3 regions of the Rossellomorea sp. GQ25 genome follow, and region 1 is predicted to be linked to each of the others. Evidence: riboswitches for the same ligand, from Rfam matches in the RefSeq annotation. Region 1 holds a riboswitch; each other region holds the start of a gene.

Region 1 (4,892 bases):
AAACTTGTGCCACTTCTGGACTTTGTCGTGCCACTTTTAGCGTTTGTTGAGCCACTTTCCACAAAACTTGTGCCAAAATGTGAACAACTGGAATCATTATCGTTCACCTCGGCGATGATCTAATTCAATCGCTCTCTTACCAATCAAAAAAACGCCGGCCTCCAAAAAGGAAACCGACTCTATATGAAGACAATATGGGGAACGAGCTTACTTTACTCACTGCTACACATATTTATATCTAATGAGGTATGTTTGAGGCATGTTGCGATGACCATTGGATTTTGAGACAGCTGCTTATAAGGTTGGGTGGATTGTTCGTATGGAAAGAATTCTGGGTGAGGTTGTTTTACTTATGACGAGGTTTTCAAAACTGTATTCGGGTATTCGTACCCTTGCTCAAGGGCTGTCACCCGTTGAGATAAATAGAAATTTTCGACTTTCGCTCTTGCTACCTTTTTGATGAGGTCTTCTGTTAACTTTTCCATTCTGTCAATTCTTCTTTCAAGATCTTGCAGTGTGGCCACAACTCCATCTCCCTTTTAAAAATATTAATACGGTAGTTCGATTGGCTCTTTCTTGCTTGGGTCGGGGGCTTCTGCGGTTTCCCGCCTGCTGTCCATAAATCGGACATTTTCAGCGACGACTTCGGTTACATACGTGCGTTTTCCTTGATCGTTATCAAAATAACGGGTTTGGATTCGACCGGTCACTCCAATGACAGATCCCTTTCGGCAATATTTCTCCATATTGTCTGCAGCCCGGTTCCAAATGGTACAGAGTACAAAGTCTGTATCTATTTGGCCTTTTTGATTCTTGTAGTTACGATTTACAGCTATCGTAGCGTTAAGTATCGATTTTCCTTCCATTGTTTTTCTTGCTTCAGGATCTTTGGTCAGCCTTCCAACGAGGGTCACTTGGTTGATCAATTGAATTCTTTCCTCCTTTCTCTTAAACTGTTTTCATCTTACAATCTTCTGTCTCATCTTGTAAAATCGTGAATTTCCGAAATTCGAGGCAAAAATGGCTTGAATTTCGGAAATTCCCCTAGGGAGATTTCCCGATTTTTAATCAAAATCAGGGTCAAACTCACAAAATTGAAGCTTTCGTCCTTTTTTTCATCAAGGAATTTGTTAGGGAAACAATTCCTACTATGATATAATTTTATAAAACCTTTAAATGGGAGATGTTCGTTCATGAAAACCTTTAAAGTTATTTCACTGCAAGTAGTGGAGAACGATGAACTGCGTGACTTTGAGCTAGTGGACGGTCTGATTATTAATAAAGAAGATGGGCAGAGTACGTGGCTTGTCGAAACGTACTTGTCGAATGAATATATTGAGTTCTTTCAAAAGGCTCAGCAACGTAAGGAAGATTTGGAAATTCAGGTCGTGATTTCCCATAAAGCCAATGATCCTGCTGCTTTCATGACTTCTATCCGTTGTATTAAAGAGATGGATAAGCATATCAGTATTATGTTTGAGGGGAAATTGAAAAAACAGAGGAATGAATATGCAGAATTACTCCTTGATGACCTAGTCCAAAAAGGATATTCAGGGGAAGAATTAATCCGTGAGTTCCGCGAGAAAATGGTATCTAAGCCAAGGATTCCAGCCACTTCAAAACCTAGCGTTTAATTGTGTGAATTAGGTAATATCGGTATGATTCATTATGATATAATTGAATTTAATATTGACTTCTTATATGAAGTTCTTAGGTAGGTGTTTCCTGTGATTGGAGAAAGAGTAAAGAAATACAGACAAGAAAAACGTATGTCCATGACAGAACTTGCTGAAAAAGCCGGTGTTGCAAAGTCATATTTGAGTTCAATAGAGCGTAACCTTCAACAAAACCCTTCCATTCAATTTCTTGAAAAAGTTTCAGCTGCTTTAGGGATTCCGATGGATGCTCTCTTACATGATCAACCAGAAGATCACAATATCGATCATGAGTGGCTTAAGATTGCAGAAGAAGCCATGAGTTCTGGAATTACCAAGGAGCAGTTCAGGGAATTCATTGAATTTAATAAGTGGAAATTAGGCAATAAATAAAGTCTTGCGAGGGATTCGCAAGACTTTATTTATATTAAATCACTTTGTACTCGGCTTTCACTTCCTGAGACTGGTTTTGAAGGAATTCTCTAATTTCTGTTTTAGAAATTCCGGCGTCTAAAGCTTGTTTAATTAGTTCCATCCATTCAAGATCAAGTTCCCGATTTGTCAATATAAATACCCTCCCAAAATACATATATGTATTCCAGGCAATCCAGCCATCATAGTTTTCAATTAACCACACCTTCTTCATCAATATTTTCTGTTCATTATATTCAAGATATTTATGAAGATATGCCTACTTTCCAACCTTAGATCTGTGACTTTGCGTCCTCATTTTTCAATAAGTTTGCCTTTATCTGACTCTTCCCTTAGAACTATTTCGATTATACTAATAAACATTCAGACGTTGTGTTGTTTTTTGTCTATTCCATTAATTTAATTTACACTTTTTTCCTACATATTCATCTATAATCTGACATTTACAAAAATATTACTCTCTTCCGATTAATAAATCGTGTAAGCATATGATGAGGTTTGTCGAAAAACTACGAATTCATGCTATTTTTATATGTCTCTAACTTCCTTCTAAGAGGTAGGACATTTCTATTAATTTTCAGGTAATTACTAGGATAATAGAATGGCTGATTGGATAAGTCAAATTTACAGGTCGGACAAACCCATTCACCCGTTTCAGTGCTACTATAGGATGGTCTTGTGCATCGTCCACATATCTTTTTATACATGAGGTCACCTCTTCATTCAGGTTAAGTTTCTTTTTTCTTTGATAAACGTCTATTTGCATATATTAGTGTCAATCCCGTTGTAGTTAATATAAAACCTATCGTTAATAGCAGGTAAAGGTTGGTTGCAGTGTTAGGTAGTTTAGGGCCTTGTGATGCTATTGGTGGAGATTGGGTTTCATTTGTGCCCGAGTTTACAGGGGGCGGCTTAACATTGCTGTCTGGTTGCTTTACCGGATCATTAGAATCCTCGGGAGGTGAAGGAGTTGTCATTCCAGTTGCTACAATTATGATTTCAAAATATGCGGATGTTTGCTGAAACTTATTCCCTAATTCATATGGCATTTCAACCTGGAAAAATAGATTGTCAGTCGCACCTTTTTTTAATTGCTCTGGTTTAAACCCTTTGAAATTCTTTAATTTATCATCAAAGATTAAATTGGATTTGCCCCCTTCGTACACCTTCAATTCCAATTCGTTAAATAGTTTCCTGTCAGATTGTTTATTATCAACGCGAATGGTGTAGTTAAAATCTTTGTCACCGCCATTTCTAACCCTCAATTCCCTCTCTGCCCAATCACCCGGCTTCATATTTGAAATAGTAAATAAGAACTTTTCGTTAGGTATTAATATGATATCTACTTCATTTGCATACGTTTTATGATGATTCATTATTCCAGAGATAAAAAATAGGACTAATAACATTACGACAATTCTATTTTGATTCATCTTTTTCATCTCCTAGAATCAGTGAATTTGTTCTTTTTAAAGAACACCTTAACTTATTATAAGATCTCACATATGAAATGAAAATCTCCAAAAACATTGAAAATACCGTCAAACAAGGTAGATATCGATACCTCCCTCTTGATTCCTTTAAAATTCACTTTTTTTCGTACTTTATAAAAAAATAATTGTTCTATATAATGAATAAAATGAATTGTGAAGGAGTTATCGACATGGTAGGTAATAAGATTAAAGATCTTCGTGAACAAAAAGGGGTAACCATAAACGAGCTTGCTCATCATTCAAATGTTTCTAAATCATATATAAGTTCTATTGAAAGAGGTATTCAAAAGAATCCTTCCATTAAGATTCTAAAAAAAATAGCTCTTACTTTAGATACTTCTTTAGAAATTATTCTTTCTTCTGATATGAATACGATCTATTTAGATGAGGAGTGGGTTGAACCACTAGAGAAAGCCATTCACCAGGGCTTAACGAAAGAGGAATTTCACGATTTTCTTTCTTTTTTTCAATATAAAAGGAGGAAACATCATGAGTAGGAAGGTTTTTCTGATTTTTGGAATCCTTATTTTATCAAGCGGGCTATCTTTTGTCATATATTCCTTCCTTCAGATAAAAATTCTCGAAGAAGCGGAAAATGAAGCTCTAGTTAAAGCAAAAGAAAGGATTATGGAAAATTCTTCAGTACATAAGAGCCCCGAACCAATTAATTCCTCTCAAACCTCAATCTTTTACCATTTTGAGAAAGGGGATGTCATTGGGGTTTTACATATTCCAAGACTCGAAAGAGATGTAGCAATCATTGAAGGAACAGATGGGGAAGAACTAAAGAAAGGGGTAGGACATTATTCATCAACATCACTACCGGAACAGAAGGATCAAATTTTTTTGGCTGGGCACAGGGATACGGTATTTAGAAACATTGGTGAACTCCAGCACGGCGATATACTTTCCATCGTTATGCCAACTGGAACTTACTCCTATGAAATTTTCAAGACTTATATTGTCGATGAAAGTGACACTTCGATTATTCGGACAACTCGTCCTGAGGAAATCCTGACTCTTTCTACTTGCTATCCGTTTACCCTTGTTGGTGCTTCGACCGAAAGATATATTATTGAGGCTATAAGAATTCACTAAAAAACCTCTTTCCTTTTGAGAAAGAGGTCTTCTTATTGCAAGTTAATCTTTGGTATGAAGACATGTTTCATTTTGTCTTCAAATTCTTAAAAGTTATATTAACTTACTTGGATTTACATCTTGCATCATCTCTATTATTTTGGGAGCTGTGATTATAAAAAATAAAACAGAGACACCTTTAAGCTGCCTCTGCTTTTTGAAACGATTACTCGTC
Region 2 (4,892 bases), on a different contig from region 1:
AGCTTCATGTGGATTACACACCTCTAATACGACTACTTCTTCATTGAAATCAAGCCCTTTATCCTGCAGCTTCTGGGCAAGATCGAGATTCCACAACACGCCAAAGCTTTCATCTTTCAGGGCAGTTTCTACCGCTTCCACTGCTTCTTTCACACTCATTGAAACTTCTTTTGTGTAATGAAACATGTTCACATCTCCTTCTTTATTCTCTGAGTCTACATTCTGTTAATACCTCGTAGTGTATAAGGTGAAACATCGACATTCAGAGGTCCGTCCCTCTCGATTATTCCATTCCCTCTACCATTTTACCCATCATTTCTTCGTTCATGGGGCCGACGATTTTGTGTTGGATGATGCCTTTGGTGTCGATCATGTAGGTGGTGGGGATGGTGAACGCCCGGTATTCGTCTCCGATTTCTCCCTTTTCATCCATTGGGATGGGGAAGGTGAGTTCGTAGCCGTCGATAAATTGATGAACGGCCTTTTCCCCATCGTCTATGGAGGTCAGATTGACCGCAAGGATTTCAACGTTTTCTTTATCGGCATTGTTTTCATAATAACTCTGCATATGGGGCATTTCAGCTTTACACGGCGGACACCAGGTGGCCCAAAAGTTCAGGATCACTTTCTTACCTTGATAATCTGAAAGCTTTACGGCTTCACCATTTAAAGTGGTTAATTCAAAATCCGGAGCGCGGTCCCCTTTTGTCAGCCCTTGCTCTGCATCAGACAGATCCATGGATTCATTGGCTAATTGGGCCGCCTCTTCCCTGGCCTTCTTTTCCTGCTGATCCTGAAAAAAGTTCACTAAGAAAATGCCGATCAGAAGCGCAACGATGGCCAACGCAAAATTTCGTTTATTCATTGTGTTTCCTCCTTACGTTTAAAAGAAAGATGAGATAGGTCATCATGATCAAATACGTCCAGACGGTGACGGTCAATTCAAAGCCGCCAATGAAAGCACTTAGAAATAGCTGGACTAAAGTAAACATAACTAGTAACTGTCCCGCCCAGATATCGCCGCCAGGATCACTGGTTTTTTTAATAAAAAAGACAGTGATCAATAGATTGAGCACTACCTGAATACCAACTAGCAGATAGTGGTGATGAAGCATATGAAGGACAGCTTCAAAGACAAGAACTGTGACCATCCATGAAATGATAATAGTAGCCGGATGATCTACTTTTTTAACCAATATGTAAGTAAGAGCCGCTATCAGTCCTAACCAGTGCCCAACGACTCCTCCGTGAAAATAGAGAATCGTAATGGGATGCTTGAGAACCGTTTGAAAGTCAACCACAATCACACTCAGCTTCCAGACGAGTAAAAAAGTAAAAATACTATTGGAATACCAGTCGCTCAACTTTCTATTCCAGAAGAAGAGGAACAAGAAAGTGAGTATGAACGAGGCGATAACGGCTCCCCATGAAGCCGGGAATGTGAAGGAGGCTATGGTGTACCACTGCTCATTCATAGCCATTTCCCTCCCTTCAGAAACGTTTTAAATTATCTATTATTCTTCCTAATGACAATATAATAAACCGATGGATGCAAGTGACCTACCGATGTGTGGAATCCTGATGATTTGAGCTGGTGATCAAGTTCCTCGGAAGAAATCCGACGATCTAAAGACGGTCCCATTTCTGATTCTACCCTCTCCCAATCCAGGATCAGCCAAATTCCATCTTCCTTCAGCATATCGTGTAAATCCTGAAATACTTTGATCAAATCGGGAACTTCGTGCAAGACAAAAGCGGATACGATTTTATCCAAGGTGCCTTTATTGAAGCTGAGATATTCAAGGGATGATTTCACATAAACAATATTGTCTACATTTTCTTCGTTTGCACGGTGTTTCAGGTATTCCAGCATTTCCTGCTGCAGATCTACCGCCTGGACCTTTGTTTCAACTGTTTTGGCAATGGGAAGGGTCAGGTAGCCATTGCCACAGCCTAAATCGGCGACGATATCGCCTTTATTTAGTTTGAGAAGTTCGAGCACTTTGTCCACCGGTACGAGCTCTTGACGATTTGGATCGAGGAGCTTTGAAGCTTTATGGTGTTCGAATAAGTCTCCTGCCATTGGAATTCCTCCATTCGTTAAATATACCCTAATATGTATTAGTATCTTAAATTTTTATATACAAGCAAATTATTTACTCATAGTGTATCCTATATAAGAATTATTACAGATTTCCTGGGAGAGTGTGTGTCTAATCATTGAATTATTTTATTCATTGCAGGAACAAGTTACATATGAGAGGACGGCTCGTTAGAAATAAGGGTCTGGATGAGCAATTACTGCCTGTTACATAAATAAAACCGAATGCCGGATTTGGATCCGCATTCGGTTTTTATATGTTATGCTGCTTTTAATCCTTCTAAAATAAACATAAAGTATGTCACTGTATTTCCACCACGACGATTGATGATTTCAATGTCGTTTAATATCCTCTTAACCTCTTCAGCGCCGAGATTTTCAATAATCATCTCGGTGATCTCTTCTGCTGTATATTCACCTGCATAAGTAGACTTTAATGCAGTACGGTTCCTTCTACAAAAACTTCTTAATTGCCTTTTTAATTCAGTCGATTCCAACATCATCATCCTTATTACAGATTCAAATCCTACTATAATGGACATATAGATAAAAATATCCCACCAAAATGGCAGGCAAAATGATACTAATAAAACGTCCTAATTAGTATTCATTGTAATACATTGTTTTCGGTAACCCGGCGATCAATATAAAAAATGGCAGACCCGTGGTTTTGCGTCCTAATCTTTCAATTAGTTTGCCTTTTCGAAGGACTATACAAATCAATTGTTTTAATATTTAGGTAATATAGTTGTCATTATACTAGAACAAAAAGGATATGAAAACAGTGATGAGAATAATCTTCCATTCCATTTCCTTACAATATCAATATACTGCGTACCAACATGAAATATATCCAATAAAAGAAACCCCGCTCATGGCGGGGTTTTCTAATTAAAAGTTAATATATTGACGTGGGTTTACAGCATTGGATTTCGATGCATTCCAAGAACCTGCATGAAGCTCAAAGTGTAAATGCTGTCCGAAAGAATATCCTGTATTACCCATGTAACCAATTCTGTCACCCTTGTTCACTGCTTGACCAGTGCTTACAGATGAAGAAGCCATGTGGGCATAAACCGTTGTGAATGTTTGACCATTGATTGAGTGAGTGATGTATACTACATTTCCATAGCTAGAGCTAAAGTGACTCTTGATGACATATCCATCAGCTGCTGCTGAGATTGGAACACTGCCTCTTGCCGCGATATCCGTACCATAGTGGTAACGTTTCTTACCGTTTAATACATCCCAGCCGAAGTTGGTTGTAATCGTTCCAGAAGCCGGGGCTGTCCATGCACCGGCACTTACCGGTGCACTTGGAGCTGATTCAACAGGAGTAGAAGAAGAACCACCGCTGCTGCTGGTTGTTGCTTGTTGTTGTGATGCTGTGCGTTTTGCCGCCTCAGCTTCCGCTTGACGCTTGCGTTCGATTTCACGCTGACGTGCAAGTTCCGCTAATCGTGCTTGTTCAGCCTGGATTTCACCTTCAAGCTGGTGTTCCATTTTAGAAAGCTCATCCGATTCTTGTTGAAGGTCTTTTTTCTCCACTTCCAAAGAAGCCTGCTGCGTTTCTAGTTGTTTAAATAAATCCGCTTTTTTAGCTTTTTGACTATCAAGATCTTTTTTCAGAGACTCTAGACTTGCTTTAGTAGATTCTAAATCTGCAAGCTTGCCTTCTACTTCTTCTTGTTTCTTTTCTAATTCAGCCTGATCACGTTTTTGTTCGTCCATGATCTTCTTATCGGCACTTACGATTGTATTTACTGCTGTTACACGGTTGATGAAGTCACCGAAGCTGTCCGCGCCAAGTAGCACATCAAGATAATTTGCAGAGCCGCCTTTTTCCTGGATCGCACGGGCACGTTCTTTTAATAGTTCGTTACGTTCTTCTATCTTTTGCTTTAGAACTTCAATTTCTTCTTTAAGTTTATTGATTTCTGCAGTTGTTTCGTCAATCTCTTTTGTTTTCTCGGCAATCTTTGCTTCAGTATCTTTTAATTTTGTACTGATTTCTGCAATTTGTGATTGGATTTCTTGTTGTTTATTGATGTTTTGGTTAATTTGTGATTTTTTCTCATCTATCTTTCCATTGATTTCCTCTTTTTTAGAAGAAATGCCTTCTTGTTGCTTCTGTAATTCCTCCACAGAGGAATGAGCGTTAGCAGTTGTCCCTAACGTTGGTAGACTTCCGATTGTTAATGCTGCTGCAATTGATAATGATATGAAATACTTCTTGTTCAAGCGGCATGCTCCTTTCAACTTCTATCAACCTATCAAATTTTACACTTTTAAGAATTTACGTACAGACATAAAGCTTCCCCAAGCCCCGATCAGGCAACCCATTAATAGAATTAATCCGTTTACTTGATAGATAAAGGGGGTAAAATCTAATATCTGAATAAAATGGTTTTGTAGTTTTGGTCTAATAAATTCATAAGCATAGTAGTAACCTGTTGTGACAAGAGCGACCGGGATAATAGAACCTAAAATTCCAAGCCATAATCCTTCTAGAATGAATGGCCAGCGTACAAACCAGTTGGTTGCACCCACGAGTTTCATTATCTCGATTTCCCTTCTTCTGGCGACAATGGTGATTTTGATTGTATTTGAGATGAGGAACATGGCGGTAAACAATAAACCGATGATTAACACTAATCCAACGTTTCGACTCATTTCCAGTACATTAAATAATCTTTCAATCTTCGCTTCACCATAAAGTGCTTCGTTCACACCTTCATACTTGCTGACTTCAGCAGCGATTTTCCCAGTATCGCGGGGATCTTCCGCTTTT
Region 3 (4,892 bases), on a different contig from region 1:
GGTTTTCAAGCGTCATGTTTCCGGAACCCATATCCACGGATAACTCATCGAGTTTCATTCGATTCGCCTCGGAATCTCCGGCAAATTGTAAGTTACCGGAGCCAATCTCGATTTCTATACTTCGATCATATTCTTTTGGAATGTACACGGTTACGTTTGATTTGCGGTTGAATCCTACCCATTCATACCATTTATGCTTTACAGCCACTTCAATGGTATCGCCTTTTTCAGCTAAAGTCAGCGTTCCTTTTCCTTCAATGTCGACCTTTACTTCATTCTGATCCGTAGGGATGACTTCTGTGTCGCTGCCTTCCATTTTAAGATCGATGTGATCGATTTTGTCCGTTACCGCGATACGTTCCCCTGACTGACTTTCTTTAGCAAATAACGATGTATTGTCATTCAGGATGACGTATAGCGTTCCAAGTGCAAGCAGTGCAATGATCACGGCAAAAGCATTTTTCATAACTATCCCTCGCTTTGGTTTGTTTTTCCATTTTATAGTTTTATTTTAATGCAGCTGCCGGTTCATCACAATGAGCCATAGGATTATTTTTGAATCAGACCAGAGGCCGAGTTCGTGCAGGATATGTAATAGAGAAAAGACCGGCCTTAGGTGACCGGTCTGAACATTTATTTTGCGATAAACATTTGCGTCCAATAAACTCCCTGACTAGGATCCTTCGCTGTTCCCACGCCAATATGAGTGACTTGTTTGTTTAAAATATTTTTGCGGTGACCGGGACTGTTCATCCAAGCGTTAACGACAGATTCAGGTGTTTTTTGTCCAACGGCAATGTTTTCAGCTGCTGTGGAGTAATTCACCCCGAAGTTCTCCATCATTTCAAAAGGTGACCCATACGTTGGAGAGGTATGAGAGAAATAATCATTTTCCTTCATGTCCTCTGATTTCATCTCTGCCACATTCGCTAACTCTCCATCCATTTTCAGGGCACTAAGTCCATTTTTCTTACGTTCCTGGTTGGTTAAATCCACTACCTGCTTCACAAATCCACTTGCATCGGATGCCTGTGCATCTTGTTTGGGCTGACCCTCTGCAGGCGGTTCCGGTTGTGCTGTATTCGGTTCTTGTGCAGGCTGATCCGGCTGACGGGCTTCATCATTACCGGGCGCATTTTCCTCACCGCGATCAAAGTGGGTAAATTCACGTAAGCCCCCATTTGGGTCTATCGGAGCCATGAAACGATGAAGGGGAGTTTGGTTTCCTTGCATTCCATCCATCCGATCCCTGCCATCGTTATCATAAGTAACAGGATCGTAATTCACGTTTTGTGTATCCATCAGGTTATCGTTTGCACCGTTATTGTTACAGGCAGTCATCAGCATAAACGGGATGACAGCACAGGCTGTTATGGAAAAAAATCGTTTTCTCATGTCAGATCCTCCAATATTTTTAATTGCCTTTTATAAGCAGGCATTTAACAGTCATTAATATGTACTCTCTACGTGTTCTTTATCCTGTTAAAAATAGGGTTTGCCTCTCTATTAAAGAGGATTTTGTGATTTGGACCCGAATAGTATTGATAAGAAAAAAGGGGGTTTTTCATAAATGGAACGAAAGCGATTACGGGAAATGGGAGGCAGTATCGGCTCCTATTCAAGCGGGAAGTATAACAGCATTACCGATATTGAGGGAGTGAAGGTCGGACATAAAACCCTTCACTATGAACATGACGGTACCGTGGTAAGAACGGGGGTAACGGCGGTTTTACCTCATGATGGCAATCTGTTTCGTGATAAAGTATGCGCGGGTTGCCATGTAATCAATGGCTTTGGAAAAACCGTCGGGACGATTCAAATGGAGGAGCTGGGTGTCATTGAAAGTCCTATTCTCTTGACGAATACTCTTTCCGTTGGGGATGTATTAAAAGGGACTGTTCAATATATGCTGGACGAAACACCTGAAATCGGCGACACAACGGGGACAGTAAATGTCGTTGTAGGAGAATGCAATGATGGCTTCCTCAATGATATCCGGTGCCTTCATGTGAAGCCTGAGGATGCCCAAGATGCCATTTTTCAGGCACATTCGGGACCCGTGGATGAAGGGTGCGTTGGAGCGGGAACGGGAATGCTTTGTTTCGGGTATAAAGGTGGAATAGGAACAAGTTCCAGGGAGTATGTCTTTGGAGATGAGAAGTATACGGTGGGAGCCCTCGTATTAACGAATTTCGGTCAAAGGAAGGATCTCAGGGTACCTATCCTTAACACAGGGAAGGATCAAAAAACACCTGATGGATCAATCATGATCATTCTGGCGACGGATGCACCTCTAAATGAAAGGCAGCTTAAACGACTTGCTAAACGTGCTTCATTCGGCCTTTCAAGAACGGGTTCGTATGGAGCACATGGGAGTGGTGATATTGTTCTTGCATTTTCTACTGCACACCGCATTCCACATCAGCCTTCCAATGATAACACGATTCCGTACGGTTTCATTAAAGAAGACGGACTCATCATCTCTACTCTATTTGAAATGGCAGTGGATAGCGTAGAAGAAGCCATATGGAACTCTCTCTGTAAAGCGCAAACCACAACGGGCAGGAATGGGCGAAAGGTGGAAGCGATACCTTTAGGTTTGCTTATGGATGGACTGATGAAATAAGAGCTGAACCTATATTCGTTACTCTCTAGGATTTTTTCTTTAAATGGAAATTTAGTTAACCATCAAGAAAATGGGGTATACCATATATATGCGTACGAACAATTTAGTTGAAGGAAGTGACAGTCATGGAATATACCCCTATGCCTCTTTCGTTCTTCCAACAGCCCACTTTGGAACTTGCAAAGTCTTTGTTGGGATGTGTGTTAGTGAAAGAGACGGAGGAGGGAACAGCTTCAGGTTATATTGTGGAAACGGAAGCGTATTTAGGGCCAGCGGATCGGGCAGCTCACAGCTATGGGAATAGACGGACGAAGCGGACGGAAGTCATGTTTCAGGAAGCCGGCAGAATCTATACATATGTTATGCATACTCACTGCCTGGTCAATGTAGTGAGCGGAGAAAAAGAAAAACCCGAAGCGATTCTCATTAGAGCGGTTGAACCCCTTGATGGCTTGAGGCTAATAGAAAGAAGAAGACCGGGTCATGTGAGAAAAAATTGGACAAATGGTCCAGGAAAGCTGACAAAAGCGTTAGGCATAACCATGGAAGATTACGGAGGCAGCTTTCTGGAACCCCCTCTCATCATTTCAAAAGGGTACCAACCTGAAGACATTGCGGAAGGGAAACGAATTGGGATAGATAACACGGGAGAAGCCAAGGATTATCCGTGGAGGTTCTGGGTTAAGGACAATCCTTATGTATCAAGGTAATCATTTTTGGGAATTTTCTAATAATCAATTAAAAAATAACCCATATGTACTATGTTTGTGGTATATTTTTCTTGTAAGGTAAAAATCATATACTGTCAATTCGAATGGGAGCTTTGAACCTAAATGATAGATGGGCGCTTACATTTAGGGGAGCTAGTAGCGCAACCGGCCACATACGAACGTAGGAATACGTTTTTGTGTGGTTTTTTTTATAAACTATAGAGAGTATAGGGGTCCTATGAACATCTTTACTATTTTTCAAAACGACTATATTTATCATGATTTTCAGCCTTTATATGAAATGGGCAAGCATCAATCCCTCTATGCATATGAGGGCCTGTTACGAAACAAGTATAATGAAAATCCCGAAAATGTTTTTCAGTCTGCGATGAAAGCAAATATCTTGTATAAGCTTGATACCTTATCCATTTCAAAAGCTCTTGAAAGCTTTATAGAGAATGGACTGAAGAATTGTAAGTTATTTCTTAATATTTATATCACAACGATTCTTCACCCAAGCTTTCATACCTATTTTTATGACCTCATGAAGAAACATCCTGAAATAAAGGGGCGTCTCGTGCTGGAGATTAATGAGTCGAGTGCTGAGGAGCTGTGGCAGAACCCAATATTAAAAGAGTCTCTCGAAGAACTTAAGCAATATGGTGTTTGGTATGCGATTGATGACTTCGGGCAAGGGACCTCTTCCATCAAGAAATCCATTGAATATGAACCTGAAATCATTAAGCTGGATCGCTATTTTGCTTTGAATCTGGCTCAAGACGATAAGAAACAACGATTCCTTTCCTTTTTTAATCAATTCTACGGTAAGGATACGTTAATTGTGTTAGAAGGCATTGAAACCAAACAGGATATGCAAGTGGCAAAGGACATTGGGATTACAATAGGGCAAGGCTTTTATCTGGGGAGGCCGAGTCGATTATTAGCTTAAATGGGAAGGGTGACTCTGAAGCGTAGGAGTCACCTTTTTTCTTGGATATCTGCAGTGGTATCGAACGAATTGAAATAAAATTGAAAATATTTAAAATTTACATTAAACTTGAGGAAAAAGAGAAAAAAAGGGGATCAGGGTATGAGGCTTCTCACATTTCCGCTGAAATTTATGTTCTATTATATTCTCGGATTGATCGGTATTTTAGCCGTGAGTATTGCTCCTGAAGTATTTAAGGAGAGGGGCCTGTACAATTTTGTCGGGTTCTTGGAAGAGTTTTTTAAGTTTGTTTTTGTATTTTTGGACGGTGAAAATTGGAGCTATTCCTATAAAGGGATAACAGTCGATTTTCTGGACATGCTTTGGGGACCTTATCTGTATTCTTTGCAGATTATCGGTGGAGCATTGGGATTAGGCCTGGGAATAGCATTCATCCTTACCATCTTCACAATGTTCTTGCCCCGATGGGTTTCTTCTTCTCTAAAGAAAGTATTAAACCTCTTTGAGACGGTGCCTGACTTAATGTTTGCGTTTATGCTCCAGCTTCTCATTGTCTATGTTATTAAATATTTTGGCGTGGAATTGATGAATTTCACGGAGTATGGGG

The links. Region 1 has a riboswitch for cyclic di-GMP ahead of AC6CIB_RS18865 (anti-repressor SinI family protein). Riboswitches for the same ligand answer to the same signal wherever they lie in the genome.
Region 2: linked by a shared signal. The riboswitch ahead of AC6CIB_RS11675 (hypothetical protein) and the one ahead of AC6CIB_RS18865 (anti-repressor SinI family protein) in region 1 are both predicted to bind cyclic di-GMP.
Region 3: linked by a shared signal. The riboswitch ahead of AC6CIB_RS21305 (EAL domain-containing protein) and the one ahead of AC6CIB_RS18865 (anti-repressor SinI family protein) in region 1 are both predicted to bind cyclic di-GMP.

What each region holds. Positions count from the first base shown of each region.
Region 1 covers NZ_JCAXEQ010000006.1:212,269-217,160, reverse strand. Annotated here, with positions in the region: gene AC6CIB_RS18885 (hypothetical protein) at 351-524, opposite strand; gene AC6CIB_RS18880 (single-stranded DNA-binding protein) at 549-926, opposite strand; gene AC6CIB_RS18875 (YwpF-like family protein) at 1,194-1,634, shown strand; gene AC6CIB_RS18870 (helix-turn-helix domain-containing protein) at 1,728-2,048, shown strand; gene AC6CIB_RS18865 (anti-repressor SinI family protein) at 2,083-2,220, opposite strand; cyclic di-GMP riboswitch class I at 2,254-2,412, opposite strand; gene AC6CIB_RS18860 (hypothetical protein) at 2,816-3,520, opposite strand; gene AC6CIB_RS18855 (helix-turn-helix domain-containing protein) at 3,751-4,077, shown strand; gene srtD (class D sortase, LPxTATN-specific) at 4,070-4,678, shown strand; gene AC6CIB_RS18845 (hypothetical protein) at 4,884-4,892, opposite strand, start outside.
Region 2 covers NZ_JCAXEQ010000003.1:175,231-180,122, reverse strand. Annotated here, with positions in the region: gene AC6CIB_RS11695 (DUF302 domain-containing protein) at 1-186, opposite strand, end outside; gene AC6CIB_RS11690 (redoxin domain-containing protein) at 284-865, opposite strand; gene AC6CIB_RS11685 (hypothetical protein) at 858-1,475, opposite strand; gene AC6CIB_RS11680 (class I SAM-dependent methyltransferase) at 1,508-2,083, opposite strand; gene AC6CIB_RS11675 (hypothetical protein) at 2,362-2,598, opposite strand; cyclic di-GMP riboswitch class I at 2,727-2,810, opposite strand; gene AC6CIB_RS11670 (murein hydrolase activator EnvC family protein) at 2,993-4,342, opposite strand; gene ftsX (permease-like cell division protein FtsX) at 4,382-4,892, opposite strand, start outside.
Region 3 covers NZ_JCAXEQ010000010.1:20,639-25,530, forward strand. Annotated here, with positions in the region: gene liaG (LiaG family protein) at 1-466, opposite strand, end outside; gene AC6CIB_RS21290 (CAP domain-containing protein) at 634-1,395, opposite strand; gene AC6CIB_RS21295 (DmpA family aminopeptidase) at 1,571-2,626, shown strand; gene AC6CIB_RS21300 (DNA-3-methyladenine glycosylase) at 2,752-3,336, shown strand; cyclic di-GMP riboswitch class II at 3,436-3,516, shown strand; gene AC6CIB_RS21305 (EAL domain-containing protein) at 3,575-4,285, shown strand; gene AC6CIB_RS21310 (ABC transporter permease subunit) at 4,427-4,892, shown strand, end outside.